Regions from separate parts of the Isachenkonia alkalipeptolytica genome, predicted to be linked through region 2. Evidence: predicted binding sites of a transcription regulator. Region 2 holds the regulator's gene; each other region holds the start of a gene.
The links. The regulator Rex, encoded in region 2, represses fermentation and respiration genes when NADH is low (regulators of the CRP and FNR family bind a similar motif). The targets are predictions, from matches to a motif close to ATTGTTAANNNNTTAACAAT.
Positions count from the first base shown of each region.

Region 1 (6,090 bases), on a different contig from region 2:
AAAATTCATCATTCCCACCCGGAGATTTTTCTTGAGGAACTAGCGGACCTGGTGGATAGAACCCAAGACTAGAGGGGCTTGATGATTACAGATAGGTTATGATCAAGGCCTTAGAAGATCAAGAAGCAGTGAAATATTTGAATCAATCCACTTTTTTGTTCATTGACGGGGTTTTAAGAAGGGACGTACCTATTCCGATTTCTTATAACAATCTCTTTTTCGATACAGGATTACAATTGGTACTCATTCGAAGGATGACTTATAATAACATTGTTAAATAATAAATTTATTATAAGAGGAGTGGATATGATGGAACTTCAGAAAAAAGCAGCCCCCTTTTCCTCCACCGGGGGTATGATTTATGCATCTTTAGGAGTGGTACTAAACATTGTGCTGGGAACGTTGGCCCAGACTCTGCAAATTCCCCTTTTGTTCCTGGATACTGTGGGAACCATTTTTGTAGCGGTGGTGTTGGGCCCATTTGCCGGTGCCTTAACGGGAGGACTGACCAATGTGATACAAGGGATGATCACCAATCCCCGAACCATCCCCTTTGCTTTGGTAAATATTGCAATCGGCCTGATCGTAGGGTTTATGGCAAAAAAATACGGTTTCAAGTTTAAAACCGCTTTGATAACCGGAGGGATTGTTGCGGTGGTAGCCCCGCTGATCGGGACTCCTATAGCGGTGGTAATGTACGGAGGAGTTACTGGCGGAGGCACCGACATTATTTTCGCCTGGTTGCTGGCAAGTGGTCAGCGAATTTTTACGGCGGCCTTTATTCCACGGATTACCGGTAATCTGGTGGATAAGATCGGAAGCTGTTTGCTGGTGTGGTATGTGATTCGAAAGATGCCGCCCCAATACCTATTCGGGAAGCGATAAATGAAAAGAAAAAAGGAACTGCTGGTAACTGCCCACTGTATTTTGAATCAGAATGCAGTCATTAAAGGTTGGGAACGGGCTTCTGGTCCTTTTAGCAGGATTGTAAAGATTGTGCTGGACCAAAACCTGGGGATCATCCAACTTCCCTGCCCGGAGTTTCGGTTTGGAGGAGAAGGCCGGCCGCCCATGACCCTACAACAGTATGATACCCCGGCTTACCGTGAGCACTGTCGGCAATTGTTAGAACCGGTAGTGGAGGAAATCAACGAATATCGAAACAAAAGTTACACAATAAAAGGAATCATCGGAATTGAACGGAGTCCTTCCTGTGACAGTAAGGGAAACCCGGGAATTTATATGCAGGTGCTGGAGGGATTGCTTGAAAAATCAGGGATAACCATGAACTCCTGGGACGTCCCGGTGGATTACCAGGAAACTGAAGGGTTCCGAGATTTAACAGAGCTTAAGGCCTTCTTACTCAATCAGGAAATATAGCAAATTTAATAAATTCCAGGGAACAAAATTAAAACCTTCCGCTTTATGGGAGGTTTTGTTATTAGTGGGCTCCGTCCCTTTTGGGCTATTTTATGACCCGAAAACCTCCGTCCCTTTTGGGCTATTTGGGTCATTTTATGACCCGAATACCTCCTGGGTTATTCGTTAATTTTGTCACAGGAGTGCAAAGGTCGTAAAAATTGTGTAAATACAACGCTACGCTTCTCTACTACAATGAAGTTGATAAAGAAATAACAACTCAAGGAGGTAGTGTGATGAAAGGATGGAAAAAGAAAACAGCATGGTTTTTACTGTTAATACTGATGGCGGTAACCCTCGGTGCCTGTAACGGCGAAGAGGACATCGATGAGGTGGAAGCGCCGGAAGGAAAGTATCAGGACGGGGAGTACGTCGCCACCGCCCCGGGACACGAAGGACCCATTGAAGTAAAGGTGACGGTTGAAAATCAGGATATTGCCAGCATTGAAGTACTGGATCATAACGAGACCCCGGTGCTTACGGATCCGGCCTTTGAAAAAATCATGCCGGCGATGGAGGAGCACAAGACCACCAACGTCGATACGGTTAGCGGCGCTACGCTGACAAGCTTAGGCATTATTCGAGGGGTGCGCAACGCCTTAGTGGAAGCCGGCGGGAATGAGGAGCTCTTTACAGAGGATGAGAAGATCACCTTTGCCGAAGAGGCGGAAAACCTGGAAGAGACCTATGATGTGGTTGTCATCGGCGGCGGCGGAGCCGGTCTGTCGGCGGCAATCGAAGCACAAGAAAACGGTGCCCAAGTGGTTTTACTGGAAAAAATGCACGCCTTAGGAGGAAACACTTTGGTTTCCGGTGGCGGGCTGAATGCACCGAATACGGAGCAACAGGAACGGAATGATGTGGAAGACAGTGTGGACCAGTTTATTGAAGACACTCTGGAAGGGGGAGATCATCAAAACGATGAAGCCCTGGTAAGCATTATGGCAGAGGAAGCCGAAGGGGTTACCCAATGGCTACAGGAAGAGATCGGAGTAAACTTTATTTCCGACCGATTGCAGCAGTTCGGCGGCCACTCCGTACCGAGAGCCCTAATTGCCGACGGCAACAAAGGAGTGGAGCTGATTGAAAAGCTTGAAGAAAAAGCCCGGGACCTTGGGGTAACCTTCAAAATGGCCACGGAAGCAACGGAACTGATTATGGACGATCAGGGAAGGGTTACGGAGGTCAAGGCGAAAAATGAAGCGGAACAGGAGCTGACCTTTCATGCGAACCGAAGTGTGGTGGTTGCCACCGGCGGTTTCGGAGACAATCTGGAAATGCGTCAGTCCTTCAACGAAGAGTACGATGACCGTTATATGACCACCGTGGTGCCCGCTACAACGGGAGACGGCATTTCCATGGCGGAAGAGATTGAGGCAAACTTTGTCGATATGGAAGAGATACAGACCTATCCCACCTGCAATCCTCAAACCGGTGTCATTTCCTATGTGGCAAACTCCCGATTTGACGGAGCGATTTTAGTCAACCAGGAAGGGGAGCGCTTCATTAATGAAATGGGAAGAAGGGACACCATTTCTCAGGGGATTCTGGATCAAACCGACCAGCAAGCCTACCTAATCTGGGGACAGGAGATTGAAGAAGTAGGAAATATGACCTCCCTCCACGAAAAAGAATTTCAAAACTTAAAGGATAATGATTTGATCTATCAAAGTGATGACTTAGGGGATTTAGCTGCGAAGTTTGATGTTGAAGAAGAAGCTTTACTTGAAACCCTGGAGGAATACAATGCCTTTATCCAAGAGGGAGAGGCAATCGATATAGAAAAGACCGGCAGTCAGCGGACCGTCGAAGAGGGACCCTTCTATATCCAAAAAGTGGTGCCCGCGGTGCACCATACCATGGGAGGCATTAAAATCAACGAGAATGCCCAAGTCCTTGATGTGAATGATGAAAGGATCGAAGGACTTTATGCTGCGGGAGAAGTTACCGGCGGTATTCATGGAGCCAATCGCCTGGGCGGAAATGCAATTACAGATATTTTAGTATTCGGTCGTATTGCAGGAGAAAATGCGGCGAAAGAATAAGCAATCACAAACCAACCTTCCGATGTTTTGTCGGAGGGCTGGTTTTGTTTTACATAGTGGAAGGGGCTTAAGAACCATGATAAAATAGCAGTAGGAAGACTGTACGGAAGTCGGAAGGGTTTGGATAAAACTAGGGAATTATGAAAGAGGGATCCGAAAATGAAAAAAAGCATTGGCTTTAAAATCCTACTGGCGGTGGGTACCGCATTTATCGCACTGTTTATATTGTTTCTGGGATTGTTTCATCAGGAGATGACCCAGGAGGTGATCCCCCTGACGGAGAATTTAACCCAGCAATTGGTGGATGCCAAAGGACAGGAAATCGATGCCTGGTTTGAAATGCGCATTGAAGAAGTCCACGGCTATGCCCGGAATATGGATTATTTCGATTTAAACCGGGAAGAGGCTCTGACTTATTTGCAGGAGCAACAACAGGTACGGGACGATGTGTACGAGTCCTTAGGCGTGATCGATCCTGAGGGGAATGCCTGTATTACCAACGGAGCCTGCTTTTCCATAGTGGATCGGGAATACTATCAACGGATCGAAGGGGAACAAAAGGCCTATGTGATCAGTCAGCCCATCGAGTCCCAGGCCAATGAGGAGAATATCGTAGTGATCCTCCATGAAGTCGAAGGGGAAGCGTCTCAGGAAGTTGCCTATGTTTCCGCGGCCATTGATCTGGGAAAAATCAATGCAATCGCCCGGGATATTCAGCTCTATGAAGGGCAGGGGACGATTATCGACAGCGAAGGACAGGGGATCGGCACTCGGGATCCCATAGGTGGTGGAAACCCTGGGATTCAGGTTTTTGACACTAGGGTGAATCCCGCGGCCTCTTGGCGATTGATGTTTGAGGTGGAAGAGCAACAGATGACCGCAGGACTTTGGCGACTGCAATACCGGGCATTAATGATCGGTATTCTTGTGGCGGCGGTGCTGTTGATTTTATTGTTCGTACTGATAAAATCCATCGTTTACCCGGTACGAAAGCTGCAAAAACTGATGGGGGAAGTACAAAGCGGAGATACCAAAGTGCGTTTTGCCGGACAGGGAGAAGATGAAATCAATCAACTGGGCGGGTATTTCAATCACATGCTGAAGGACTTGGACCGTATTTATGGGGAAAAACAGGAAGCGGATTATCGGCTGCTTCAAGAACAGGTAAAACCCCATTTTCTATACAATACCTTGGATACCATCCGTTGGTCCGCCGAGGAATACAATGCCCATGAAGTGGCGGAGCTGGTGGAAGCCCTCAGCCAATATTTCCGTGTAGGCTTTAATCAAGGGAAAAAATTCGTAACCTTAGAAGAGGAGCTAACCCACCTGGAGAGTTATCTTCGGATACAGGAAGCCCGGTATGAAGAACGTTTAGACTATGAAATATCCTACGATGAGGCACTGCTCAAAGAAAGGATCCCGAAAATCATTTTACAACCCTTGGCGGAAAATGCGATTAATTATAGTGAACTTTTGGAAAAACAGGAGAAATGTTTCCTTTCCGTCTCACTGGAAAAAAAGGGGAAAGACCTTCACATTGAAGTAAAGGATAACGGCAGAGTCCTGACCGAGGATCGGATAAAAACCATCCAAGAGTCCCTGGATCAGAATCTAGGACCGGGGGAAGCCATCGGATTCGGGCTATACTGGATTAATCACCGGATCAAACAAATCTGCGGCCAAAACTACGGGGTATACCTTTTCCCGGTGAAGGACGGAGAACAAAGAGTGGGCACCGGGGTACGGGTCATTTACTGTCGAAAAGGAGGGGGAGAGGATGCATAAAATCATCGTAGTGGAAGACGAAGGAAAAATCCGCCGGGGGTTCAGTCGTTGGATCCGGGAATATGGATCCCCCTTTCAGCTGGCGGGTGAATTTGCCACGGCGGAGGAGGCTCTGGAATCCATAAAAGAGCAGAAACCGGCGGTCTGTTTTTTAGACATTCAGTTAGGGAACCGGAACGGACTGTTTCTGGCAAAACAAATCCGGGAAATCTCCCCGGAATCTCTGCTGGTGATGATCACCGGATATGATTATTTCGAGTATGCCTATGAGTCCATTAAACTTCAGGTGTTTGACTATTTACTAAAGCCCGTTCCCAAAAGCGATTTCTTCAAGCTCTTAGAACGGGTGGAGGATCGGCTGCACTCCCGGGAGGGGCAAGGGGAAGAGTCAGGCCAAAGGCGAAAGGAACACCTGGTTTCCCGTGAGGACTGCTCCGGAATTACCCTGCGGGTGGTGGACTATGTTGAACGGCATTACGAAGAGGCGGATCTCAGTGTACAGAAACTAGCGAAAATGTTCGGCGTGAATCGGGCCTATTTAAGCCGGCTGATGAAAGAGGACACCGGTTATACCTTTACGGAACTACTAACCAAAGTCCGTATTGAAAAAGCCAAAGACCTGCTGGATGAAGGGGGAGCGGACATACGAATGTACGATGTGGCAAAAAAAGTGGGGTATCGCTCCCAACATTATTTCAGCCGGGTATTTCATAAAAGTGAGAACATCTCTCCGTCGGATTATAAGTCAAAAGACTAAGATTACTTTGGTTTTGATGAGAAAAGAGGCTTTTACGGGTCTCTTTTTTAGTTTGCCAGGTATTTAATGGAATGGGGACGC
Region 1 covers NZ_SUMG01000031.1:6,173-12,262, forward strand. Annotated here, with positions in the region: gene ISALK_RS13995 (alpha/beta fold hydrolase) at 1-72, shown strand, start outside; gene ISALK_RS14000 (CD3073 family putative ECF transporter S component) at 307-885, shown strand; gene ISALK_RS14005 (CD3072 family TudS-related putative desulfidase) at 886-1,380, shown strand; gene ISALK_RS14010 (flavocytochrome c) at 1,656-3,464, shown strand; gene ISALK_RS14015 (cache domain-containing sensor histidine kinase) at 3,624-5,252, shown strand; gene ISALK_RS14020 (response regulator transcription factor) at 5,245-6,009, shown strand.
Region 1: the regulator Rex is predicted to act here: its motif matches at 1,620-1,639, upstream of ISALK_RS14010 (flavocytochrome c).

Region 2 (6,090 bases):
TTAAGAAAGGAGCTTGTAAATGAAGAAGAAAGCCTTTGTTATTGTTTTAGTTCTCCTGATGGTGCTCGTAAGCAGCCTGGCCTTCGCAGGCGCTCTTGACAGTGAAGAGGGCATTTTATCGAATTCCGAAGAGGAAGTTTTGATTGCCGACAACGGTAACGACAATGGTAACGGTAACGACAACGGTAACGACGATATGGATGTGGAAATCGAGGTGGGAGAAAACGATGAAGAAGCCGGCCTGGGCAACATCCTGTTATATGTGATTATCGGTGCTGTTGTTATTGTGGTGATTGTAGCCATCGTTTCCATGACAAATTCCAGCAAAAAGGACTAAGATTAATTACTCAAAACAGCTTTCCATTTCGGCAAAATACCTTAATAACACAGCAGAATTCACAGTCAATAACCGGCCACCCCTAGTATTTCTATAACTGAAAAAAGGCGGAGGAATGCAGTCATTATTTTGACACCGCATCCCTTCGCCTTTATTTTTATCCTGTGATCCTTTATTTTAGCACATTCAGCTATATTCTAAACAAAAGCTTCGTCCAGTACTTGAAAGCCTCGGTTTCCTATTGTAAATATGATATTCTTTGTCCTTTCGGAACCTTACTTTCAAGCATGTACCGAATGCCTCCGTCCCCTTTGGTTTACTTTTGGTTTATTTCTCCAGGGCGTCGATGAGCTTGGGGAGAACTTCGTAGACGTCGCCGACGATGCCGATGTCTGCGATTTTGAAGATGGGGGCATCGGGGTTTTTGTTGATGGCTACGATGGTTTTGGCCCCCTGCATTCCGGCGATGTGCTGGATGGCACCGGAGATTCCGCAGGCGATGTAGAGCTCCGGTCGAACGGTTTTTCCCGTTTGGCCTACCTGGTGGTCGTGGTCGATCCACTCGGACTCCACCGCTGCACGGGAGGCGCCGACTACGCCGCCCAGTTTGTCCGCCAGGGTTTGAAGCAGTTCAAAGCCTTCGGGCTTTTCAAGACCCCGTCCTCCGGAGACGATGACTTCGCTATCTACAATGTTGACGCTGGCTTTGCCGGCCTTTACCACGTCAAGGATTTTGATCCGAATATCCTCTTCCGTAACGTCGTTTTTGAATTCAATCAGCTCTTGGTCTTCCCGTTTCCCGGATTTCTCAGCTCTTTCCATTACCCCCGGTCGTACCGTGGCCATTTGGGGCCGGTGCTTGGGACAGATGATCGTTGCCATGATGTTTCCGCCGAAGGCCGGTCTGGTTTGCATCAGACCCTTTTCTTCGGGATCGATCTCCAGTTTCGTACAATCCGCCGTCAGTCCCGTATCCACTCTTGCGGCAACTCTTGGGGCTAGGTCCCGGCCGATATGGGTGGCGCCGAAGAGGACAATTTCCGGCTTGTATTCCTCGACCATTTTCGATAATACTTTGGTGTATCCGTCGGTGGTGTACTGCTTTAAGTGCTCGCCTTCGGAGATATACACTTTATCCGCCCCGTAAGCAAAAAGTTCGTCGGTCAGGTCCCGTACGTCCTCCCCTAAAAGAACGGCGCTAAGCTCACAGCCTACTTCTTCCGCCAGTCTTCTGCCTTCACCGAGAAGCTCCGCGGCCACATCCATCAGCTGGCCGTCCCGCTGCTCCGCAAATACCCATACGTCTTTATACTGGGTAATATCCATTTGTTTCATTTGCGACTCTTCCTTAATAATCGCTCCGAAATTACAGGCGTCCACACAGGCGCCGCAGTTGGTACAGTTGTCATTCATCACCGCTTTGCTATCTATCATATCGATTGCGTCAAAAGGACAGGCCCCCACACATAGTGTACAGCCCACACATTCGTCTTGTAATATTTTAATACCCATGATGATCCCTCCTTATATCAGATTTTTTTCTTGTAGTTTTTGCACGAGACTTCCCACTTTTTCATCCGTGGTTCCCTCCAGCATTTCCCCTGCACCTTTTTGTTCCGGTGTAAAGGAACGCTTTACCTGGGTGGGGGATCCGTCAAGACCGATGTCCGTAGAAGGAATGTCTAAGTCCTCGTAGGTCCAAACCTTGATGCAGTCCTCCCGATAGGCTCGCATGATTCCGGGAATGGAAGGATATCTTGCTTCGTTTAACTCTTTGATGGTGGTCAAAAGGATCGGGCTTTGTCCCTCGATTACTTCGTAGCCGTCCTCTAGGGCCCGGTGTACCCGAATCTTTCCCTCTTCCAGATAGAACTTTTCTACATAGCTTACCTGGGGGATGCCCAGTCGCTCCCCGATTTGCGGTCCTACTTGGGCGGTGTCTCCGTCGATGGCCTGCCGTCCGCAGAAGATGATATCGTATCGTCCGATTTTCTCAATGGCCTTGGCTAAGGTATTGGATGTTGCCCAGGTATCCGCTCCGGAAAAAGCCCGGTCGGACAGAAGGATTCCTTCGTCAGCGCCCATGGCCACTCCTTCAATCAGCACTTCCTCCGCTTGGGGGGGACCCATGGTCATAACCGTAATGTGGGTGTCGGGATGTTGGTCCTTTACCCGGAGTGCCTCCTCTAAGGCGGCTTTATCGTCGGGGTTTAGAATGCTTGGCACTCCTTCCCGTATTAATGTCCCCTTTACAGGATCAATTTTTACTTCATTGGTATCCGGTACTTGTTTTATACATACAATGATCTTCAATGTCAGTCCCTCCTTTTTTATCGTAAAATGTCTGCTGCCACTACCATCTTTTGAACCTCGGAGGTTCCTTCATAGATTTCGGTAATTTTCGCATCTCGCATCATTCGTTCAATGGGGTAGTCGGATGTGTATCCGTATCCACCGTGAAGCTGTACGGCTTTGGTGGTCACTTCCATGGCGGTTTCCGAAGCGTATAGTTTGGCCATGGCCGCCAGTTTTCCATAAGGCTTGCCTTCGGCTTTTGCTGCCGCCGCTTGGTATACCATGAGTTTCGCTGCTTGAATCTGGGTTTCCATATCCGCCATCATAAACTGCAGTCCCTGGAACTTTCCGATGGGCCGGTTAAACTGCTCCCGCTCTTTGACGTACTGCACGGTTTTTTCCATGGCGCCTTCCGCAATGCCTAAGGCCTGGGCCGCAATTCCGATACGTCCTCCGTCTAAGGTTTGCATGGCAATTTTAAAGCCCTTGCCTTCTTTCCCTAACAGATTTTCCTTGGGAATCATCATATTCTTAAAGACCAGCTCCGTGGTGGCGGAACCCTTGATGCCCAGTTTCTTTTCTTTCTTTCCGATGGTGAATCCCGGAGTGTCGCTTTCCACGATGAAGGCGGTAATGCCTTTCAGCCCTTTGGAAGGCTCGGTCATGGCAAAGATGATATAGGTGTCCGCTTCCCCTCCATTGGTGATAAAGATTTTACTGCCGTTAATTCGGTAGTGATCCCCTTCTAAGACCGCCACGGTTTGTTGGCTGGCAGCGTCGGTTCCCGCATTGGGCTCCGTCAGTCCGAAGGCGCCGAGTTTTTCTCCCGAAGCCATGGGCTTTAGATACTTCTCCTTTTGGGCCTCGGTACCGAATTTCAGGATCGGCCAGCAACCCAGGGAACTGTGGGCGGATAGAATAACTCCCGTGGTGGCGCAGGCCTTTGATAATTCTTCCACCGCAAGGGCGTAGGCTAATTCATCGGCACCGGCACCGCCGTATTCTCTAGGCACTGCAATCCCCATCATGCCAAAGCGCTTCATTTTCTCCACGGTTTCACTGGGGAACCGTTCGTTCTCATCCACCTCCGCCGCAATGGGCTCCACTTCATTCTTGGTGAAACTGGCAAAGGTTTTTTGTATCATTTTGTGCTCTTTTGATAGATTAAAATTCACTTTGATCCCTCCTTGTTTTGTTCTATGGTTATTATATCCTATAGATTGTTAAAATACTATCAATAATCCTTAAAATTTTTTACTGTCTTTTTTTGGTCAAATTGTTCAGTATGTGGACACAACAAAAGAGACCGCACCTTTTTACCGGCGCCGCCTCTTTTTTCGTTTTAATCCGCTATTAATCCGCTGCTGAGCCGCTACTGAGCCGCTACTGAGCCGCTGCAGTATTACCTTCTTAGGGTCTTATTTTTCCTGATCTTCCAATGCTTTCAGCATTTCCTTCTCTTTGATCAGATAAGACATGATAAACAGACTCTCGTTTAAGTGGACATCTTCCACCACCACATCCTCCGGCACTTTAAGATCCACCGGGGCAAAGTTCCAAATGGCCTTTATTCCCGCTTCCACCAGTTCATCCGCCACACTTTGGGCCACTTCCTTAGGGGTTGTGATCACGCCGATTTCTACATCATTTTCCTTAATATACCCGTGAAGTTCTTTGTTGTCATACACCGGGGTTCCCCGGATTTGCAGCCCGATCAGGTTCGGATTGATATCGAACATGGCAAGAATTTTAAATCCGTGTTTTTCAAAGTTGGTATGATTTGCGATGGCCTGGCCTAAGTTACCAACCCCTACCACGACGGCTTTGTAGTCCTTGGTCAGTCCTAAAATCTTTTGAATTTCATTGTGTAGTTCTTCCACGTTGTATCCGTAGCCCTGCTGGCCAAATCCACCAAAATTGTTAAGATCCTGACGAATTTGCGAGGCGGTAAATCCTAGAATTCCACTGAGTTCCTTGGAAGAGATTCGATAAATTTCCCTTTCCAATAGATCCCCTAAGCATCGGTTATACTTCGGCAGCCTTCGAATTACGGCCATGGAAATGTTTCGGTTTTTCGGCATGATTACCACTCCTATTTCTAATTATTTATAAGCTGATTGTAAGATTCTGAAAAAAGGAAAGCCCCTCTTTCTTGCAAAGCTATCCTGTTATTGTTAAAATTATTTGTTATAATAGAATAGTACTAGAATATTGCTAAAAAATCAACGTTTAAATCGAAATTACAGGGATTATTTTCGAATTTTTAGGAAATCGAAGGATTTTTTGTATCCTTGAATAAGAATATATTCATTTAGTGGTGTTTTACCCGGGTTCTGCTAGAAATTCCGTTGGCTTTTGCTAGAAGTTTCGCTGTGCTTTTGCTAGGAACTACGGGGAAATTATCCTTTGGCGAAATCAATATTGAACAGCGAAAATCATATTCAATAGCACTGTAGTAATGAAGAGTAAGAGACACATTAAATTGCAAGTGTGGTACTGAGCAGCAAAAGCAATAGTGAACAGCAAAAGCAATACTGAACAGCAAAAGCAATACTGAACAGCAAAAGCAATACTGAACAGCAAAAGCAATACTGAACAGCAAAAGCAATACTGAACAGCAAAAGCAATACTGAACAGCAAAAGCAATAGCAAATAACAACAGTAGTATTTTACAGCAAGGGCCATACTAAACAGCCTATATGCGAATAATAGATAGAGGGAGCGAACTTTAATGATAGCATTATCCTGCAGCAAGATCTCTAAGAGCTTCGGCATCGATGAGATTTTACACGATATTTCATTTACCATCAATCACGGGGAAAAGGTGGGGCTGATCGGCCTTAACGGCACGGGAAAGTCCACCCTGTTTCGGATTTTAACCGGGGAGATCAACGCCGACGGCGGGGATGTTTTTAAAGCCCGGGAACACACCCTGGGCTACCTTCGCCAAGACAATCTTTTAAACGAAGAAAATCAGGTGTTGGAAGAGGTTCTGACGATTTTCAAGGACCTGGAAGTCATGGAGGCGAACCTCCGGGATCTGGAGCGGGAAATTTCCCACCTGGGTGGGGAAAATACCCCGGCGGCCCGGGAAGCTCTGGAGGAAAAGATGAACCGGTACTCCGCTTTGTTGGAGGATTTTGACGCTCGGGGAGGTTACAGCTACAAAAGCGAAGCCCGGGGGGTTTTAATCGGCCTGGGCTTTAGCAAGGAGGAGTTTACCCAGCCGATTTATCAGCTCAGCGGCGGACAGAAGACCCGGCTGTCCCTGGGAAAACTGCTGCTGAAAAATCCGGATATTTTACTTCTGGACGAGCCCACCAATCATTTGGATATCGGAGCGATCCAGTGGCTGGAGACCTTCCTTCGTAACTACGACGGCACCATGCTGCTGATTTCCCATGATCGATATTTTTTGGATCAGATTGTTACCAGAACCTTCGAGTTGGAACACAAGA
Region 2 covers NZ_SUMG01000002.1:359,424-365,513, forward strand. Annotated here, with positions in the region: gene ISALK_RS03430 (hypothetical protein) at 20-337, shown strand; gene ISALK_RS03435 (electron transfer flavoprotein subunit alpha) at 665-1,849, opposite strand; gene ISALK_RS03440 (electron transfer flavoprotein subunit beta/FixA family protein) at 1,862-2,650, opposite strand; gene ISALK_RS03445 (acyl-CoA dehydrogenase) at 2,668-3,807, opposite strand; gene ISALK_RS03450 (redox-sensing transcriptional repressor Rex) at 4,051-4,713, opposite strand; gene ISALK_RS03455 (ABC-F family ATP-binding cassette domain-containing protein) at 5,364-6,090, shown strand, end outside.

Region 3 (6,090 bases), on a different contig from region 2:
CCCTTTCGAAAAAACTGAACAAACCCCGCCAAGAGGAATTAGAGGAATACTATTGGAATCTGGTGGGCACCGTGGATTCCAGTGAGCAGATGAACCTGGTCAGTATGCTGATCGACTCCGCCAATGTGGAACTGGATAACGGAAAGCTTACCCTCCAAGTCTATCGAAGACATTAGAGCGACAGAAGAACGGCACAAAAAAGGCCGAAAATCCAAGGACATTCAGCTGTCTCCGGATTTTCGGGCTTTTCTTTGTTTTGTTGTGGTTTCGTCTAAGCTTCGTTCGTTTGGGTATTTTCCTCTGAACTCTCTCGGGACTCCTTCAAGGTTGCTTTTAGTTGATTACTGAAAACAAGAGCTTTGCCTCGAAATCTGTAAGCCCCCTGCTCTTTAGCTGTTACAAACGCGGATATAAACAGGGATAGGGGCGGTCCCATCAACAGCAGTCCCTTACGGTGGCCGGGCATGGCATCCCAAAATCCCGCTCTTAGCGTATCATAAGTATCTTGTAAACTCTCCCTCGGAATCTGCAGACTCACCCCTTCATCTCCCTGGACTAAAAACGCATTTTCCACGGATTCCATGGAGCTCTCTTCCTTCCCTTCGTAGGTGATCCAAAAATGACTCAGGGAAAAACTTCTTTCATAGGGGATATCCAGGGCCTCAAAAATAGAGGCCAAGACCACAAATCGGCTTTTGCAGTCTCCCCGCCCGCGGGCTAAGACTTCCTCTACCCGGGGAAAATAGAAAGGAACCCCGTAACTTTGCCAGTCGTACTGATAGGGTACGATTTCCCTAAGGACATACGCTTCAATCTCCCCCGGGGTTTCCGGCAACTCCTCCAACAAATGACTTACGGCATCGGGGTTAATGACAGGCTTTACTATTCTTGCACCGCTTACTCCTAAACGGTAAGGATTCGGATACAGTACGAATAATGTCCACAAACTTACGAAAACCACAACAACTGCAATCCTTTTCTTCATCTTGCATTCTCCTCGATGTATTTTTCTTTACTCTATATAATTATATCATTATAGTAGGTTTTATGAAATGATATCTTTTGTTATTTTTATAATTTTTTGACAAAATTTGATTTAAGAAACTTTCCCCGAAGTCATTAGGTTTTCTATTATTACCAAAAATTTTGTTTTTATTCTTTTTTTAAATCATTAATATCTGCCGGCGAAATGGGTATCAATAGAAAAGTTGATGTTTTACATTTGATTTTTGGCACAATATTTGCAAGAATATTCAATAGGAAGAAAATCATTAGAATATAATAAAAGGAGGAATTTGTTTATGAAAGAAGTTGTAATTGTCAGTGCCGTAAGAACCCCCATCGGAAATTTCGGAGGTGCCCTTAAGGGAGTGAGTGCTCCGGATCTAGGCTCCATCGCCATTAAGGAAGCTTTAAGCCGGGCCAAAGTGGCTCCGGATCTTGTAGACGAAGTATATATGGGTTGCATTCTGCAGGCCGGTCTAGGCCAGGGGGTTGCCCGACAGGCTTCGGTAAATGCCGGTATTCCCGTCGAAAAACCCGCTACAACCATTAACATGCTTTGCGGATCCGGTCTTCGAACCGTCTCCATGGCGGCCCAAACCATTTTAACCGGCGACAACGACATCGTGGTAGCCGGCGGAACGGAAAACATGTCCCAAGCCCCTTACGTATCGGATAAAACCCGTTGGGGAGCGAAAATGGGAGATATTAAAATGGTGGATACCATGATCAACGACGCCTTAACCGACTCCTTTAATCAGTACCATATGGGTGTGACCGCAGAAAACCTGGCAGCGAAATACGACATTACCCGGGACGAGCAGGACGCCTTTGCCGCCGCCTCACAAAACAAAGCGGAAAAAGCTCGTGCGGAAGGAAAGTTCAAGGAGGAAATTGTTCCCGTGACCATTCCTCAGCGTAAGAAAGACGACATCATCTTTGATGCCGATGAATTTATTAAGCCGGGAATTACGGCGGACAAACTTGGTAAGCTTCGACCGGCCTTTAAAAAAGACGGTAGCGTAACCGCAGGCAATGCCTCCGGAATCAATGACGGCGCCGCAGCGGTTGTGGTCATGTCTAAGGAAAAGGCTGACGAACTGGGTCTTACGCCCCTGGCAACCATCGTATCCTACGGTAACTCCGGTGTGGATCCTTCCATTATGGGCATCGGTCCCGTAAATGCAACCAAAAGTGCCCTGGAAAAAGGCAAGTTGACTCTGGAGGATATGGACCTGATTGAAGCCAACGAAGCCTTCGCAGCCCAAGCCTTAGCCGTGGGTAAAGAGCTTCAGTGGGTAGATGAAAAAGTCAACGTGAACGGCGGCGCCATCGCTCTGGGTCACCCGGTTGGCGCAAGCGGTGCAAGAATTCTTGTTACCCTGCTTCATGAAATGAAAAAACAAAAGAGCACCTACGGCCTGGCCACCCTTTGCATCGGTGGAGGCATGGGAACCAGCTTAATTGTAAAAATGTAGAATCTTCGGTAGCATTGTACAGTAACTGAACAAAGTTTTTACTAAATTGAAAAAGTTTGATATAATAAAGTGGATAGAGTTCTCTCTATCCGCTTTTTTATCGTTACTTGTTTCCTATCAGGGGTTTTAAGTTAAGTGTTTTTATTTACAATGAAACCGCTGCACATTCCATTACACTGCTATTTACAGTATGCAATACAAATATAAAAGATCACGAGGTGAGAATTATGAACACAGAATCATTCCAAAATCCCGATAAAGACCTTAACGAAATGCTGGATTTGTACCGTAATATTTTCAATCATATCTTTAACTGGGTAGTGGTTGTGGACACCGAGGGGTATGTCATCCTGCTAAACAAAGCCTACTGCGACTTTTTAGGGGTCAAACAGGAAGAAGCTCTGGGCAAACATGTAACCGAGGTCATTGAAAACACTCGGATGCACATCGTAGTGAAAAACCAGAGGGAAGAAATCGGTGAGTTTCAAAAAATCAAAGGAAACACCATGGTGGCCAATCGGATTCCCATTTTTAAAAACAACAAACTCATTGGCGCGGTGGGTACCGTGGTATTTAAGGATTTGGTGGAAATGGAATCCTACGTAAAACGTGTACGGGACATGGAAAAAGAACTTCAGTTTTATCAAGAAGAGTTTAAGAAAATGACCACAGGCTACACTTTAGAGGACATCATTGGCGACAGCCCGGAGATTGAGTACGTAAAAAAAATGATCCAAAAAGTTGCCAATACCAAGTCCAATGTTCTTTTAGAGGGCGAATCCGGCACAGGGAAAGAACTTGTGGCCCAGGCCATCCATCACCTAAGTCCCCGGGGAGATTTCCCCTTAATCAAAGTCAACTGCGCCGCCATTCCCGGCGAGCTTTTGGAATCGGAACTTTTCGGTTATGAACACGGAGCCTTTACAGGATCGAAAAAAGGGGGCAAGCTGGGAAAACTGGAAATGGCCAACAACAGTACGATTTTACTGGACGAAATCGGGGATATGCCAATAAATATGCAGGTAAAACTCCTCCGGGCCATTCAGGAAAAAGAAATTGAGCGTGTAGGGGGGGTTCGAAGCAAAAAGTTGGACTTTCGCATCATCGCCTCCAGTAATAAAAACTTGAAAGAGCTGGTGGCGAAGCAGCAGTTTCGAGAAGACCTGTATTACCGCTTGAACGTAGTGAAAATAACCCTTCCCCCCTTACGCAAACGAGACAGCGACATCGAAATCATTGCCCGATATTTAATTAAAAAGCTTTCCAAGGACCTGGGTCTCGGAGTTACCGAGGTAACCCCCAAAGCTCTGTGGGTGCTAAAGAAGTACAGCTGGCCGGGAAACATCCGCGAGCTTTCCAATGTCATTGAACGGGCACTGAATTTAATGGACAGCGAAGGAAGAATCGATACCGACCATCTTCCCCCTTATCTCCGGGAAAGTTCTTCGCCACTGGGATTGGACCAGGGCCTAGGCCTAAAGGAGCAGGTCCAAAAGGTGGAGCGGGATTCCATTAAACGAGCCTTGAATAAAACCAAACACAATAAATTAGAAGCCGCTAAAATACTGGGAATCAGCCGCACCAGTCTTTATAAGAAAATTGAAGAGTACGGTCTTTAACAGTTGCGTGTAAACATTTTGTTCATTGTTCATTTTGTTTACACGTTTTTTTGTTGTTTCTTTTACCCCTCCAAAGCCCTTGATCCGAAGGGATTTCCGGATTTGTTTTATTAATTTTCTGATAATTTCGGTATTTTGTGTTCACTTTCTGTTCATTCCGTTAATAATATTTCATAGTTTCCCGACGAATAATATTGAGTTGAGCAACATTTGGAAAGGAAAAGCTATCATTGTAATGATTTTTTTTCGAATTATATAAGATTTTCTTATTATTTAAACAGTTCCCATGAATCCTGGGGTTCTTGTTTTTTTATTTTTGTATTTTAGTCATTTTACTAATGTTTTTTGATTTTTCTCCTTTTTTTTTGATCAAAATTAAATATTGGCACGGCCCTTGCTTCTTATTATAATGTCAAACAATTCTACAATTAAATTATTAATAATTTTTAGGAGGTATATCAATGCCCAAATTTACAAGCGCAAAAGAAGCAGTATCTTGTATTGAGTCCAACTCCACCCTGGCAACCGCCGGATTTGTGGGGAATGCCGTGCCCGAAGAACTGGAAATTGCATTGGAAGAGCATTTTCTGGAAACCGGTCAACCCCAGAACCTGACCTTGGTTTACGCCGCGGGACAAGGGGACGGCAAAGAGCGGGGCCTAAACCATTTAGGTCACGAGGGACTGTTAAAACGAGTGGTTGGCGGCCACTGGGGTCTTGTTCCGAAGATCCAGAAGCTTGCCCTGGCGGATAAGGTGGAAGCCTATAACTTCCCCCAAGGAACCATCTCTCATTTATTTAGAGATATCGCCGCTAACAAACCGGGAACCATCACCAAGGTGGGGCTTAAAACCTTTGTGGACCCTCGATTGGATGGCGGTAAACTCAACGACTGCACCAAGGAGGATTTAGTGGAATTAATGGAAATCCACGGGGAAGAATACTTAATGTACAAAGCCTTTCCCATCGATTATGCCTTAATTCGAGGAACCTACGCCGATGAATACGGGAATGTCACCATGGAAAAAGAAGCCGGTTCCCTCGAAGTATTATCCATTGCACAAGCTGTTAAAAATTCCGGAGGAAAAGTCATTGTTCAAGTGGAGCAGGTAGTTAAAGGCGGTACCCTTGACCCTCGACTGGTAAAAGTACCCGGGATTTATACAGACTTCATTGTAGAGACGGTGGATATGAAAAATCATATGCAAACCTTCGCCGAGCAATACAATGAAAGTTATACAGGCAACATTCAGGTACCGGTGACCTCCGTAAAGCCTATGGCACTGGATCCACGTAAGATCATTGCAAGAAGAGCCGCTATGGAGTTGATTCCCCAAGCGATTGTAAACTTAGGAATCGGAATGCCTGAAGGGGTAGCCTCTGTGGCGAACGAAGAAGGTGTAGGGGAAGAAATGATCCTCACCGTAGAGCCCGGCCCGATTGGTGGAGTACCCGCAGGCGGTTTAAGCTTTGGGGCTGCAACCAATCCCCAGGCGATTATTGATCAGCCGAACCAATTTGACTTTTATGACGGCGGCGGACTGGACGTAGCCTTCCTAGGCCTTGCCCAGTGCGACCGAATCGGGAATATTAATGTAAGTAAGTTCGGACCCAAGATTGCCGGTGCCGGCGGCTTCATTAACATTACCCAGAATGCGAAAAAAGTTATTTTCTGCGGAACCTTTACCGCCGGTGGCTTCAAAGCCGAAGCAGCGGACGGAGAATTAAAGATTACCCAGGAAGGCAAAGCGAAAAAGTTTGTACAGGATGTAGAGCATGTTACCTTTAGCGGCGAGTTTGCCGTCGAGTCAAACCAGCCGGTGGTCTACATCACGGAACGAGCCGTCTTTGAACTGAAGGATGACGGCTTAGTACTGACAGAAATTGCACCGGGAGTAGACCTTCAAGAGGATATTCTTGCTTATATGGACTTTAAGCCGGTGATCGCAGAAGATCTGAAGGAAATGGACAGCCGGATTTTCAAGCCGGAA
Region 3 covers NZ_SUMG01000007.1:1,764-7,853, forward strand. Annotated here, with positions in the region: gene ISALK_RS07105 (hypothetical protein) at 1-176, shown strand, start outside; gene ISALK_RS07110 (transglutaminase domain-containing protein) at 272-985, opposite strand; gene ISALK_RS07115 (acetyl-CoA C-acetyltransferase) at 1,302-2,480, shown strand; gene ISALK_RS07120 (sigma-54 interaction domain-containing protein) at 2,708-4,099, shown strand; gene ISALK_RS07125 (acyl CoA:acetate/3-ketoacid CoA transferase) at 4,561-6,090, shown strand, end outside.
Region 3: the regulator Rex is predicted to act here: its motif matches at 1,070-1,089, upstream of ISALK_RS07115 (acetyl-CoA C-acetyltransferase).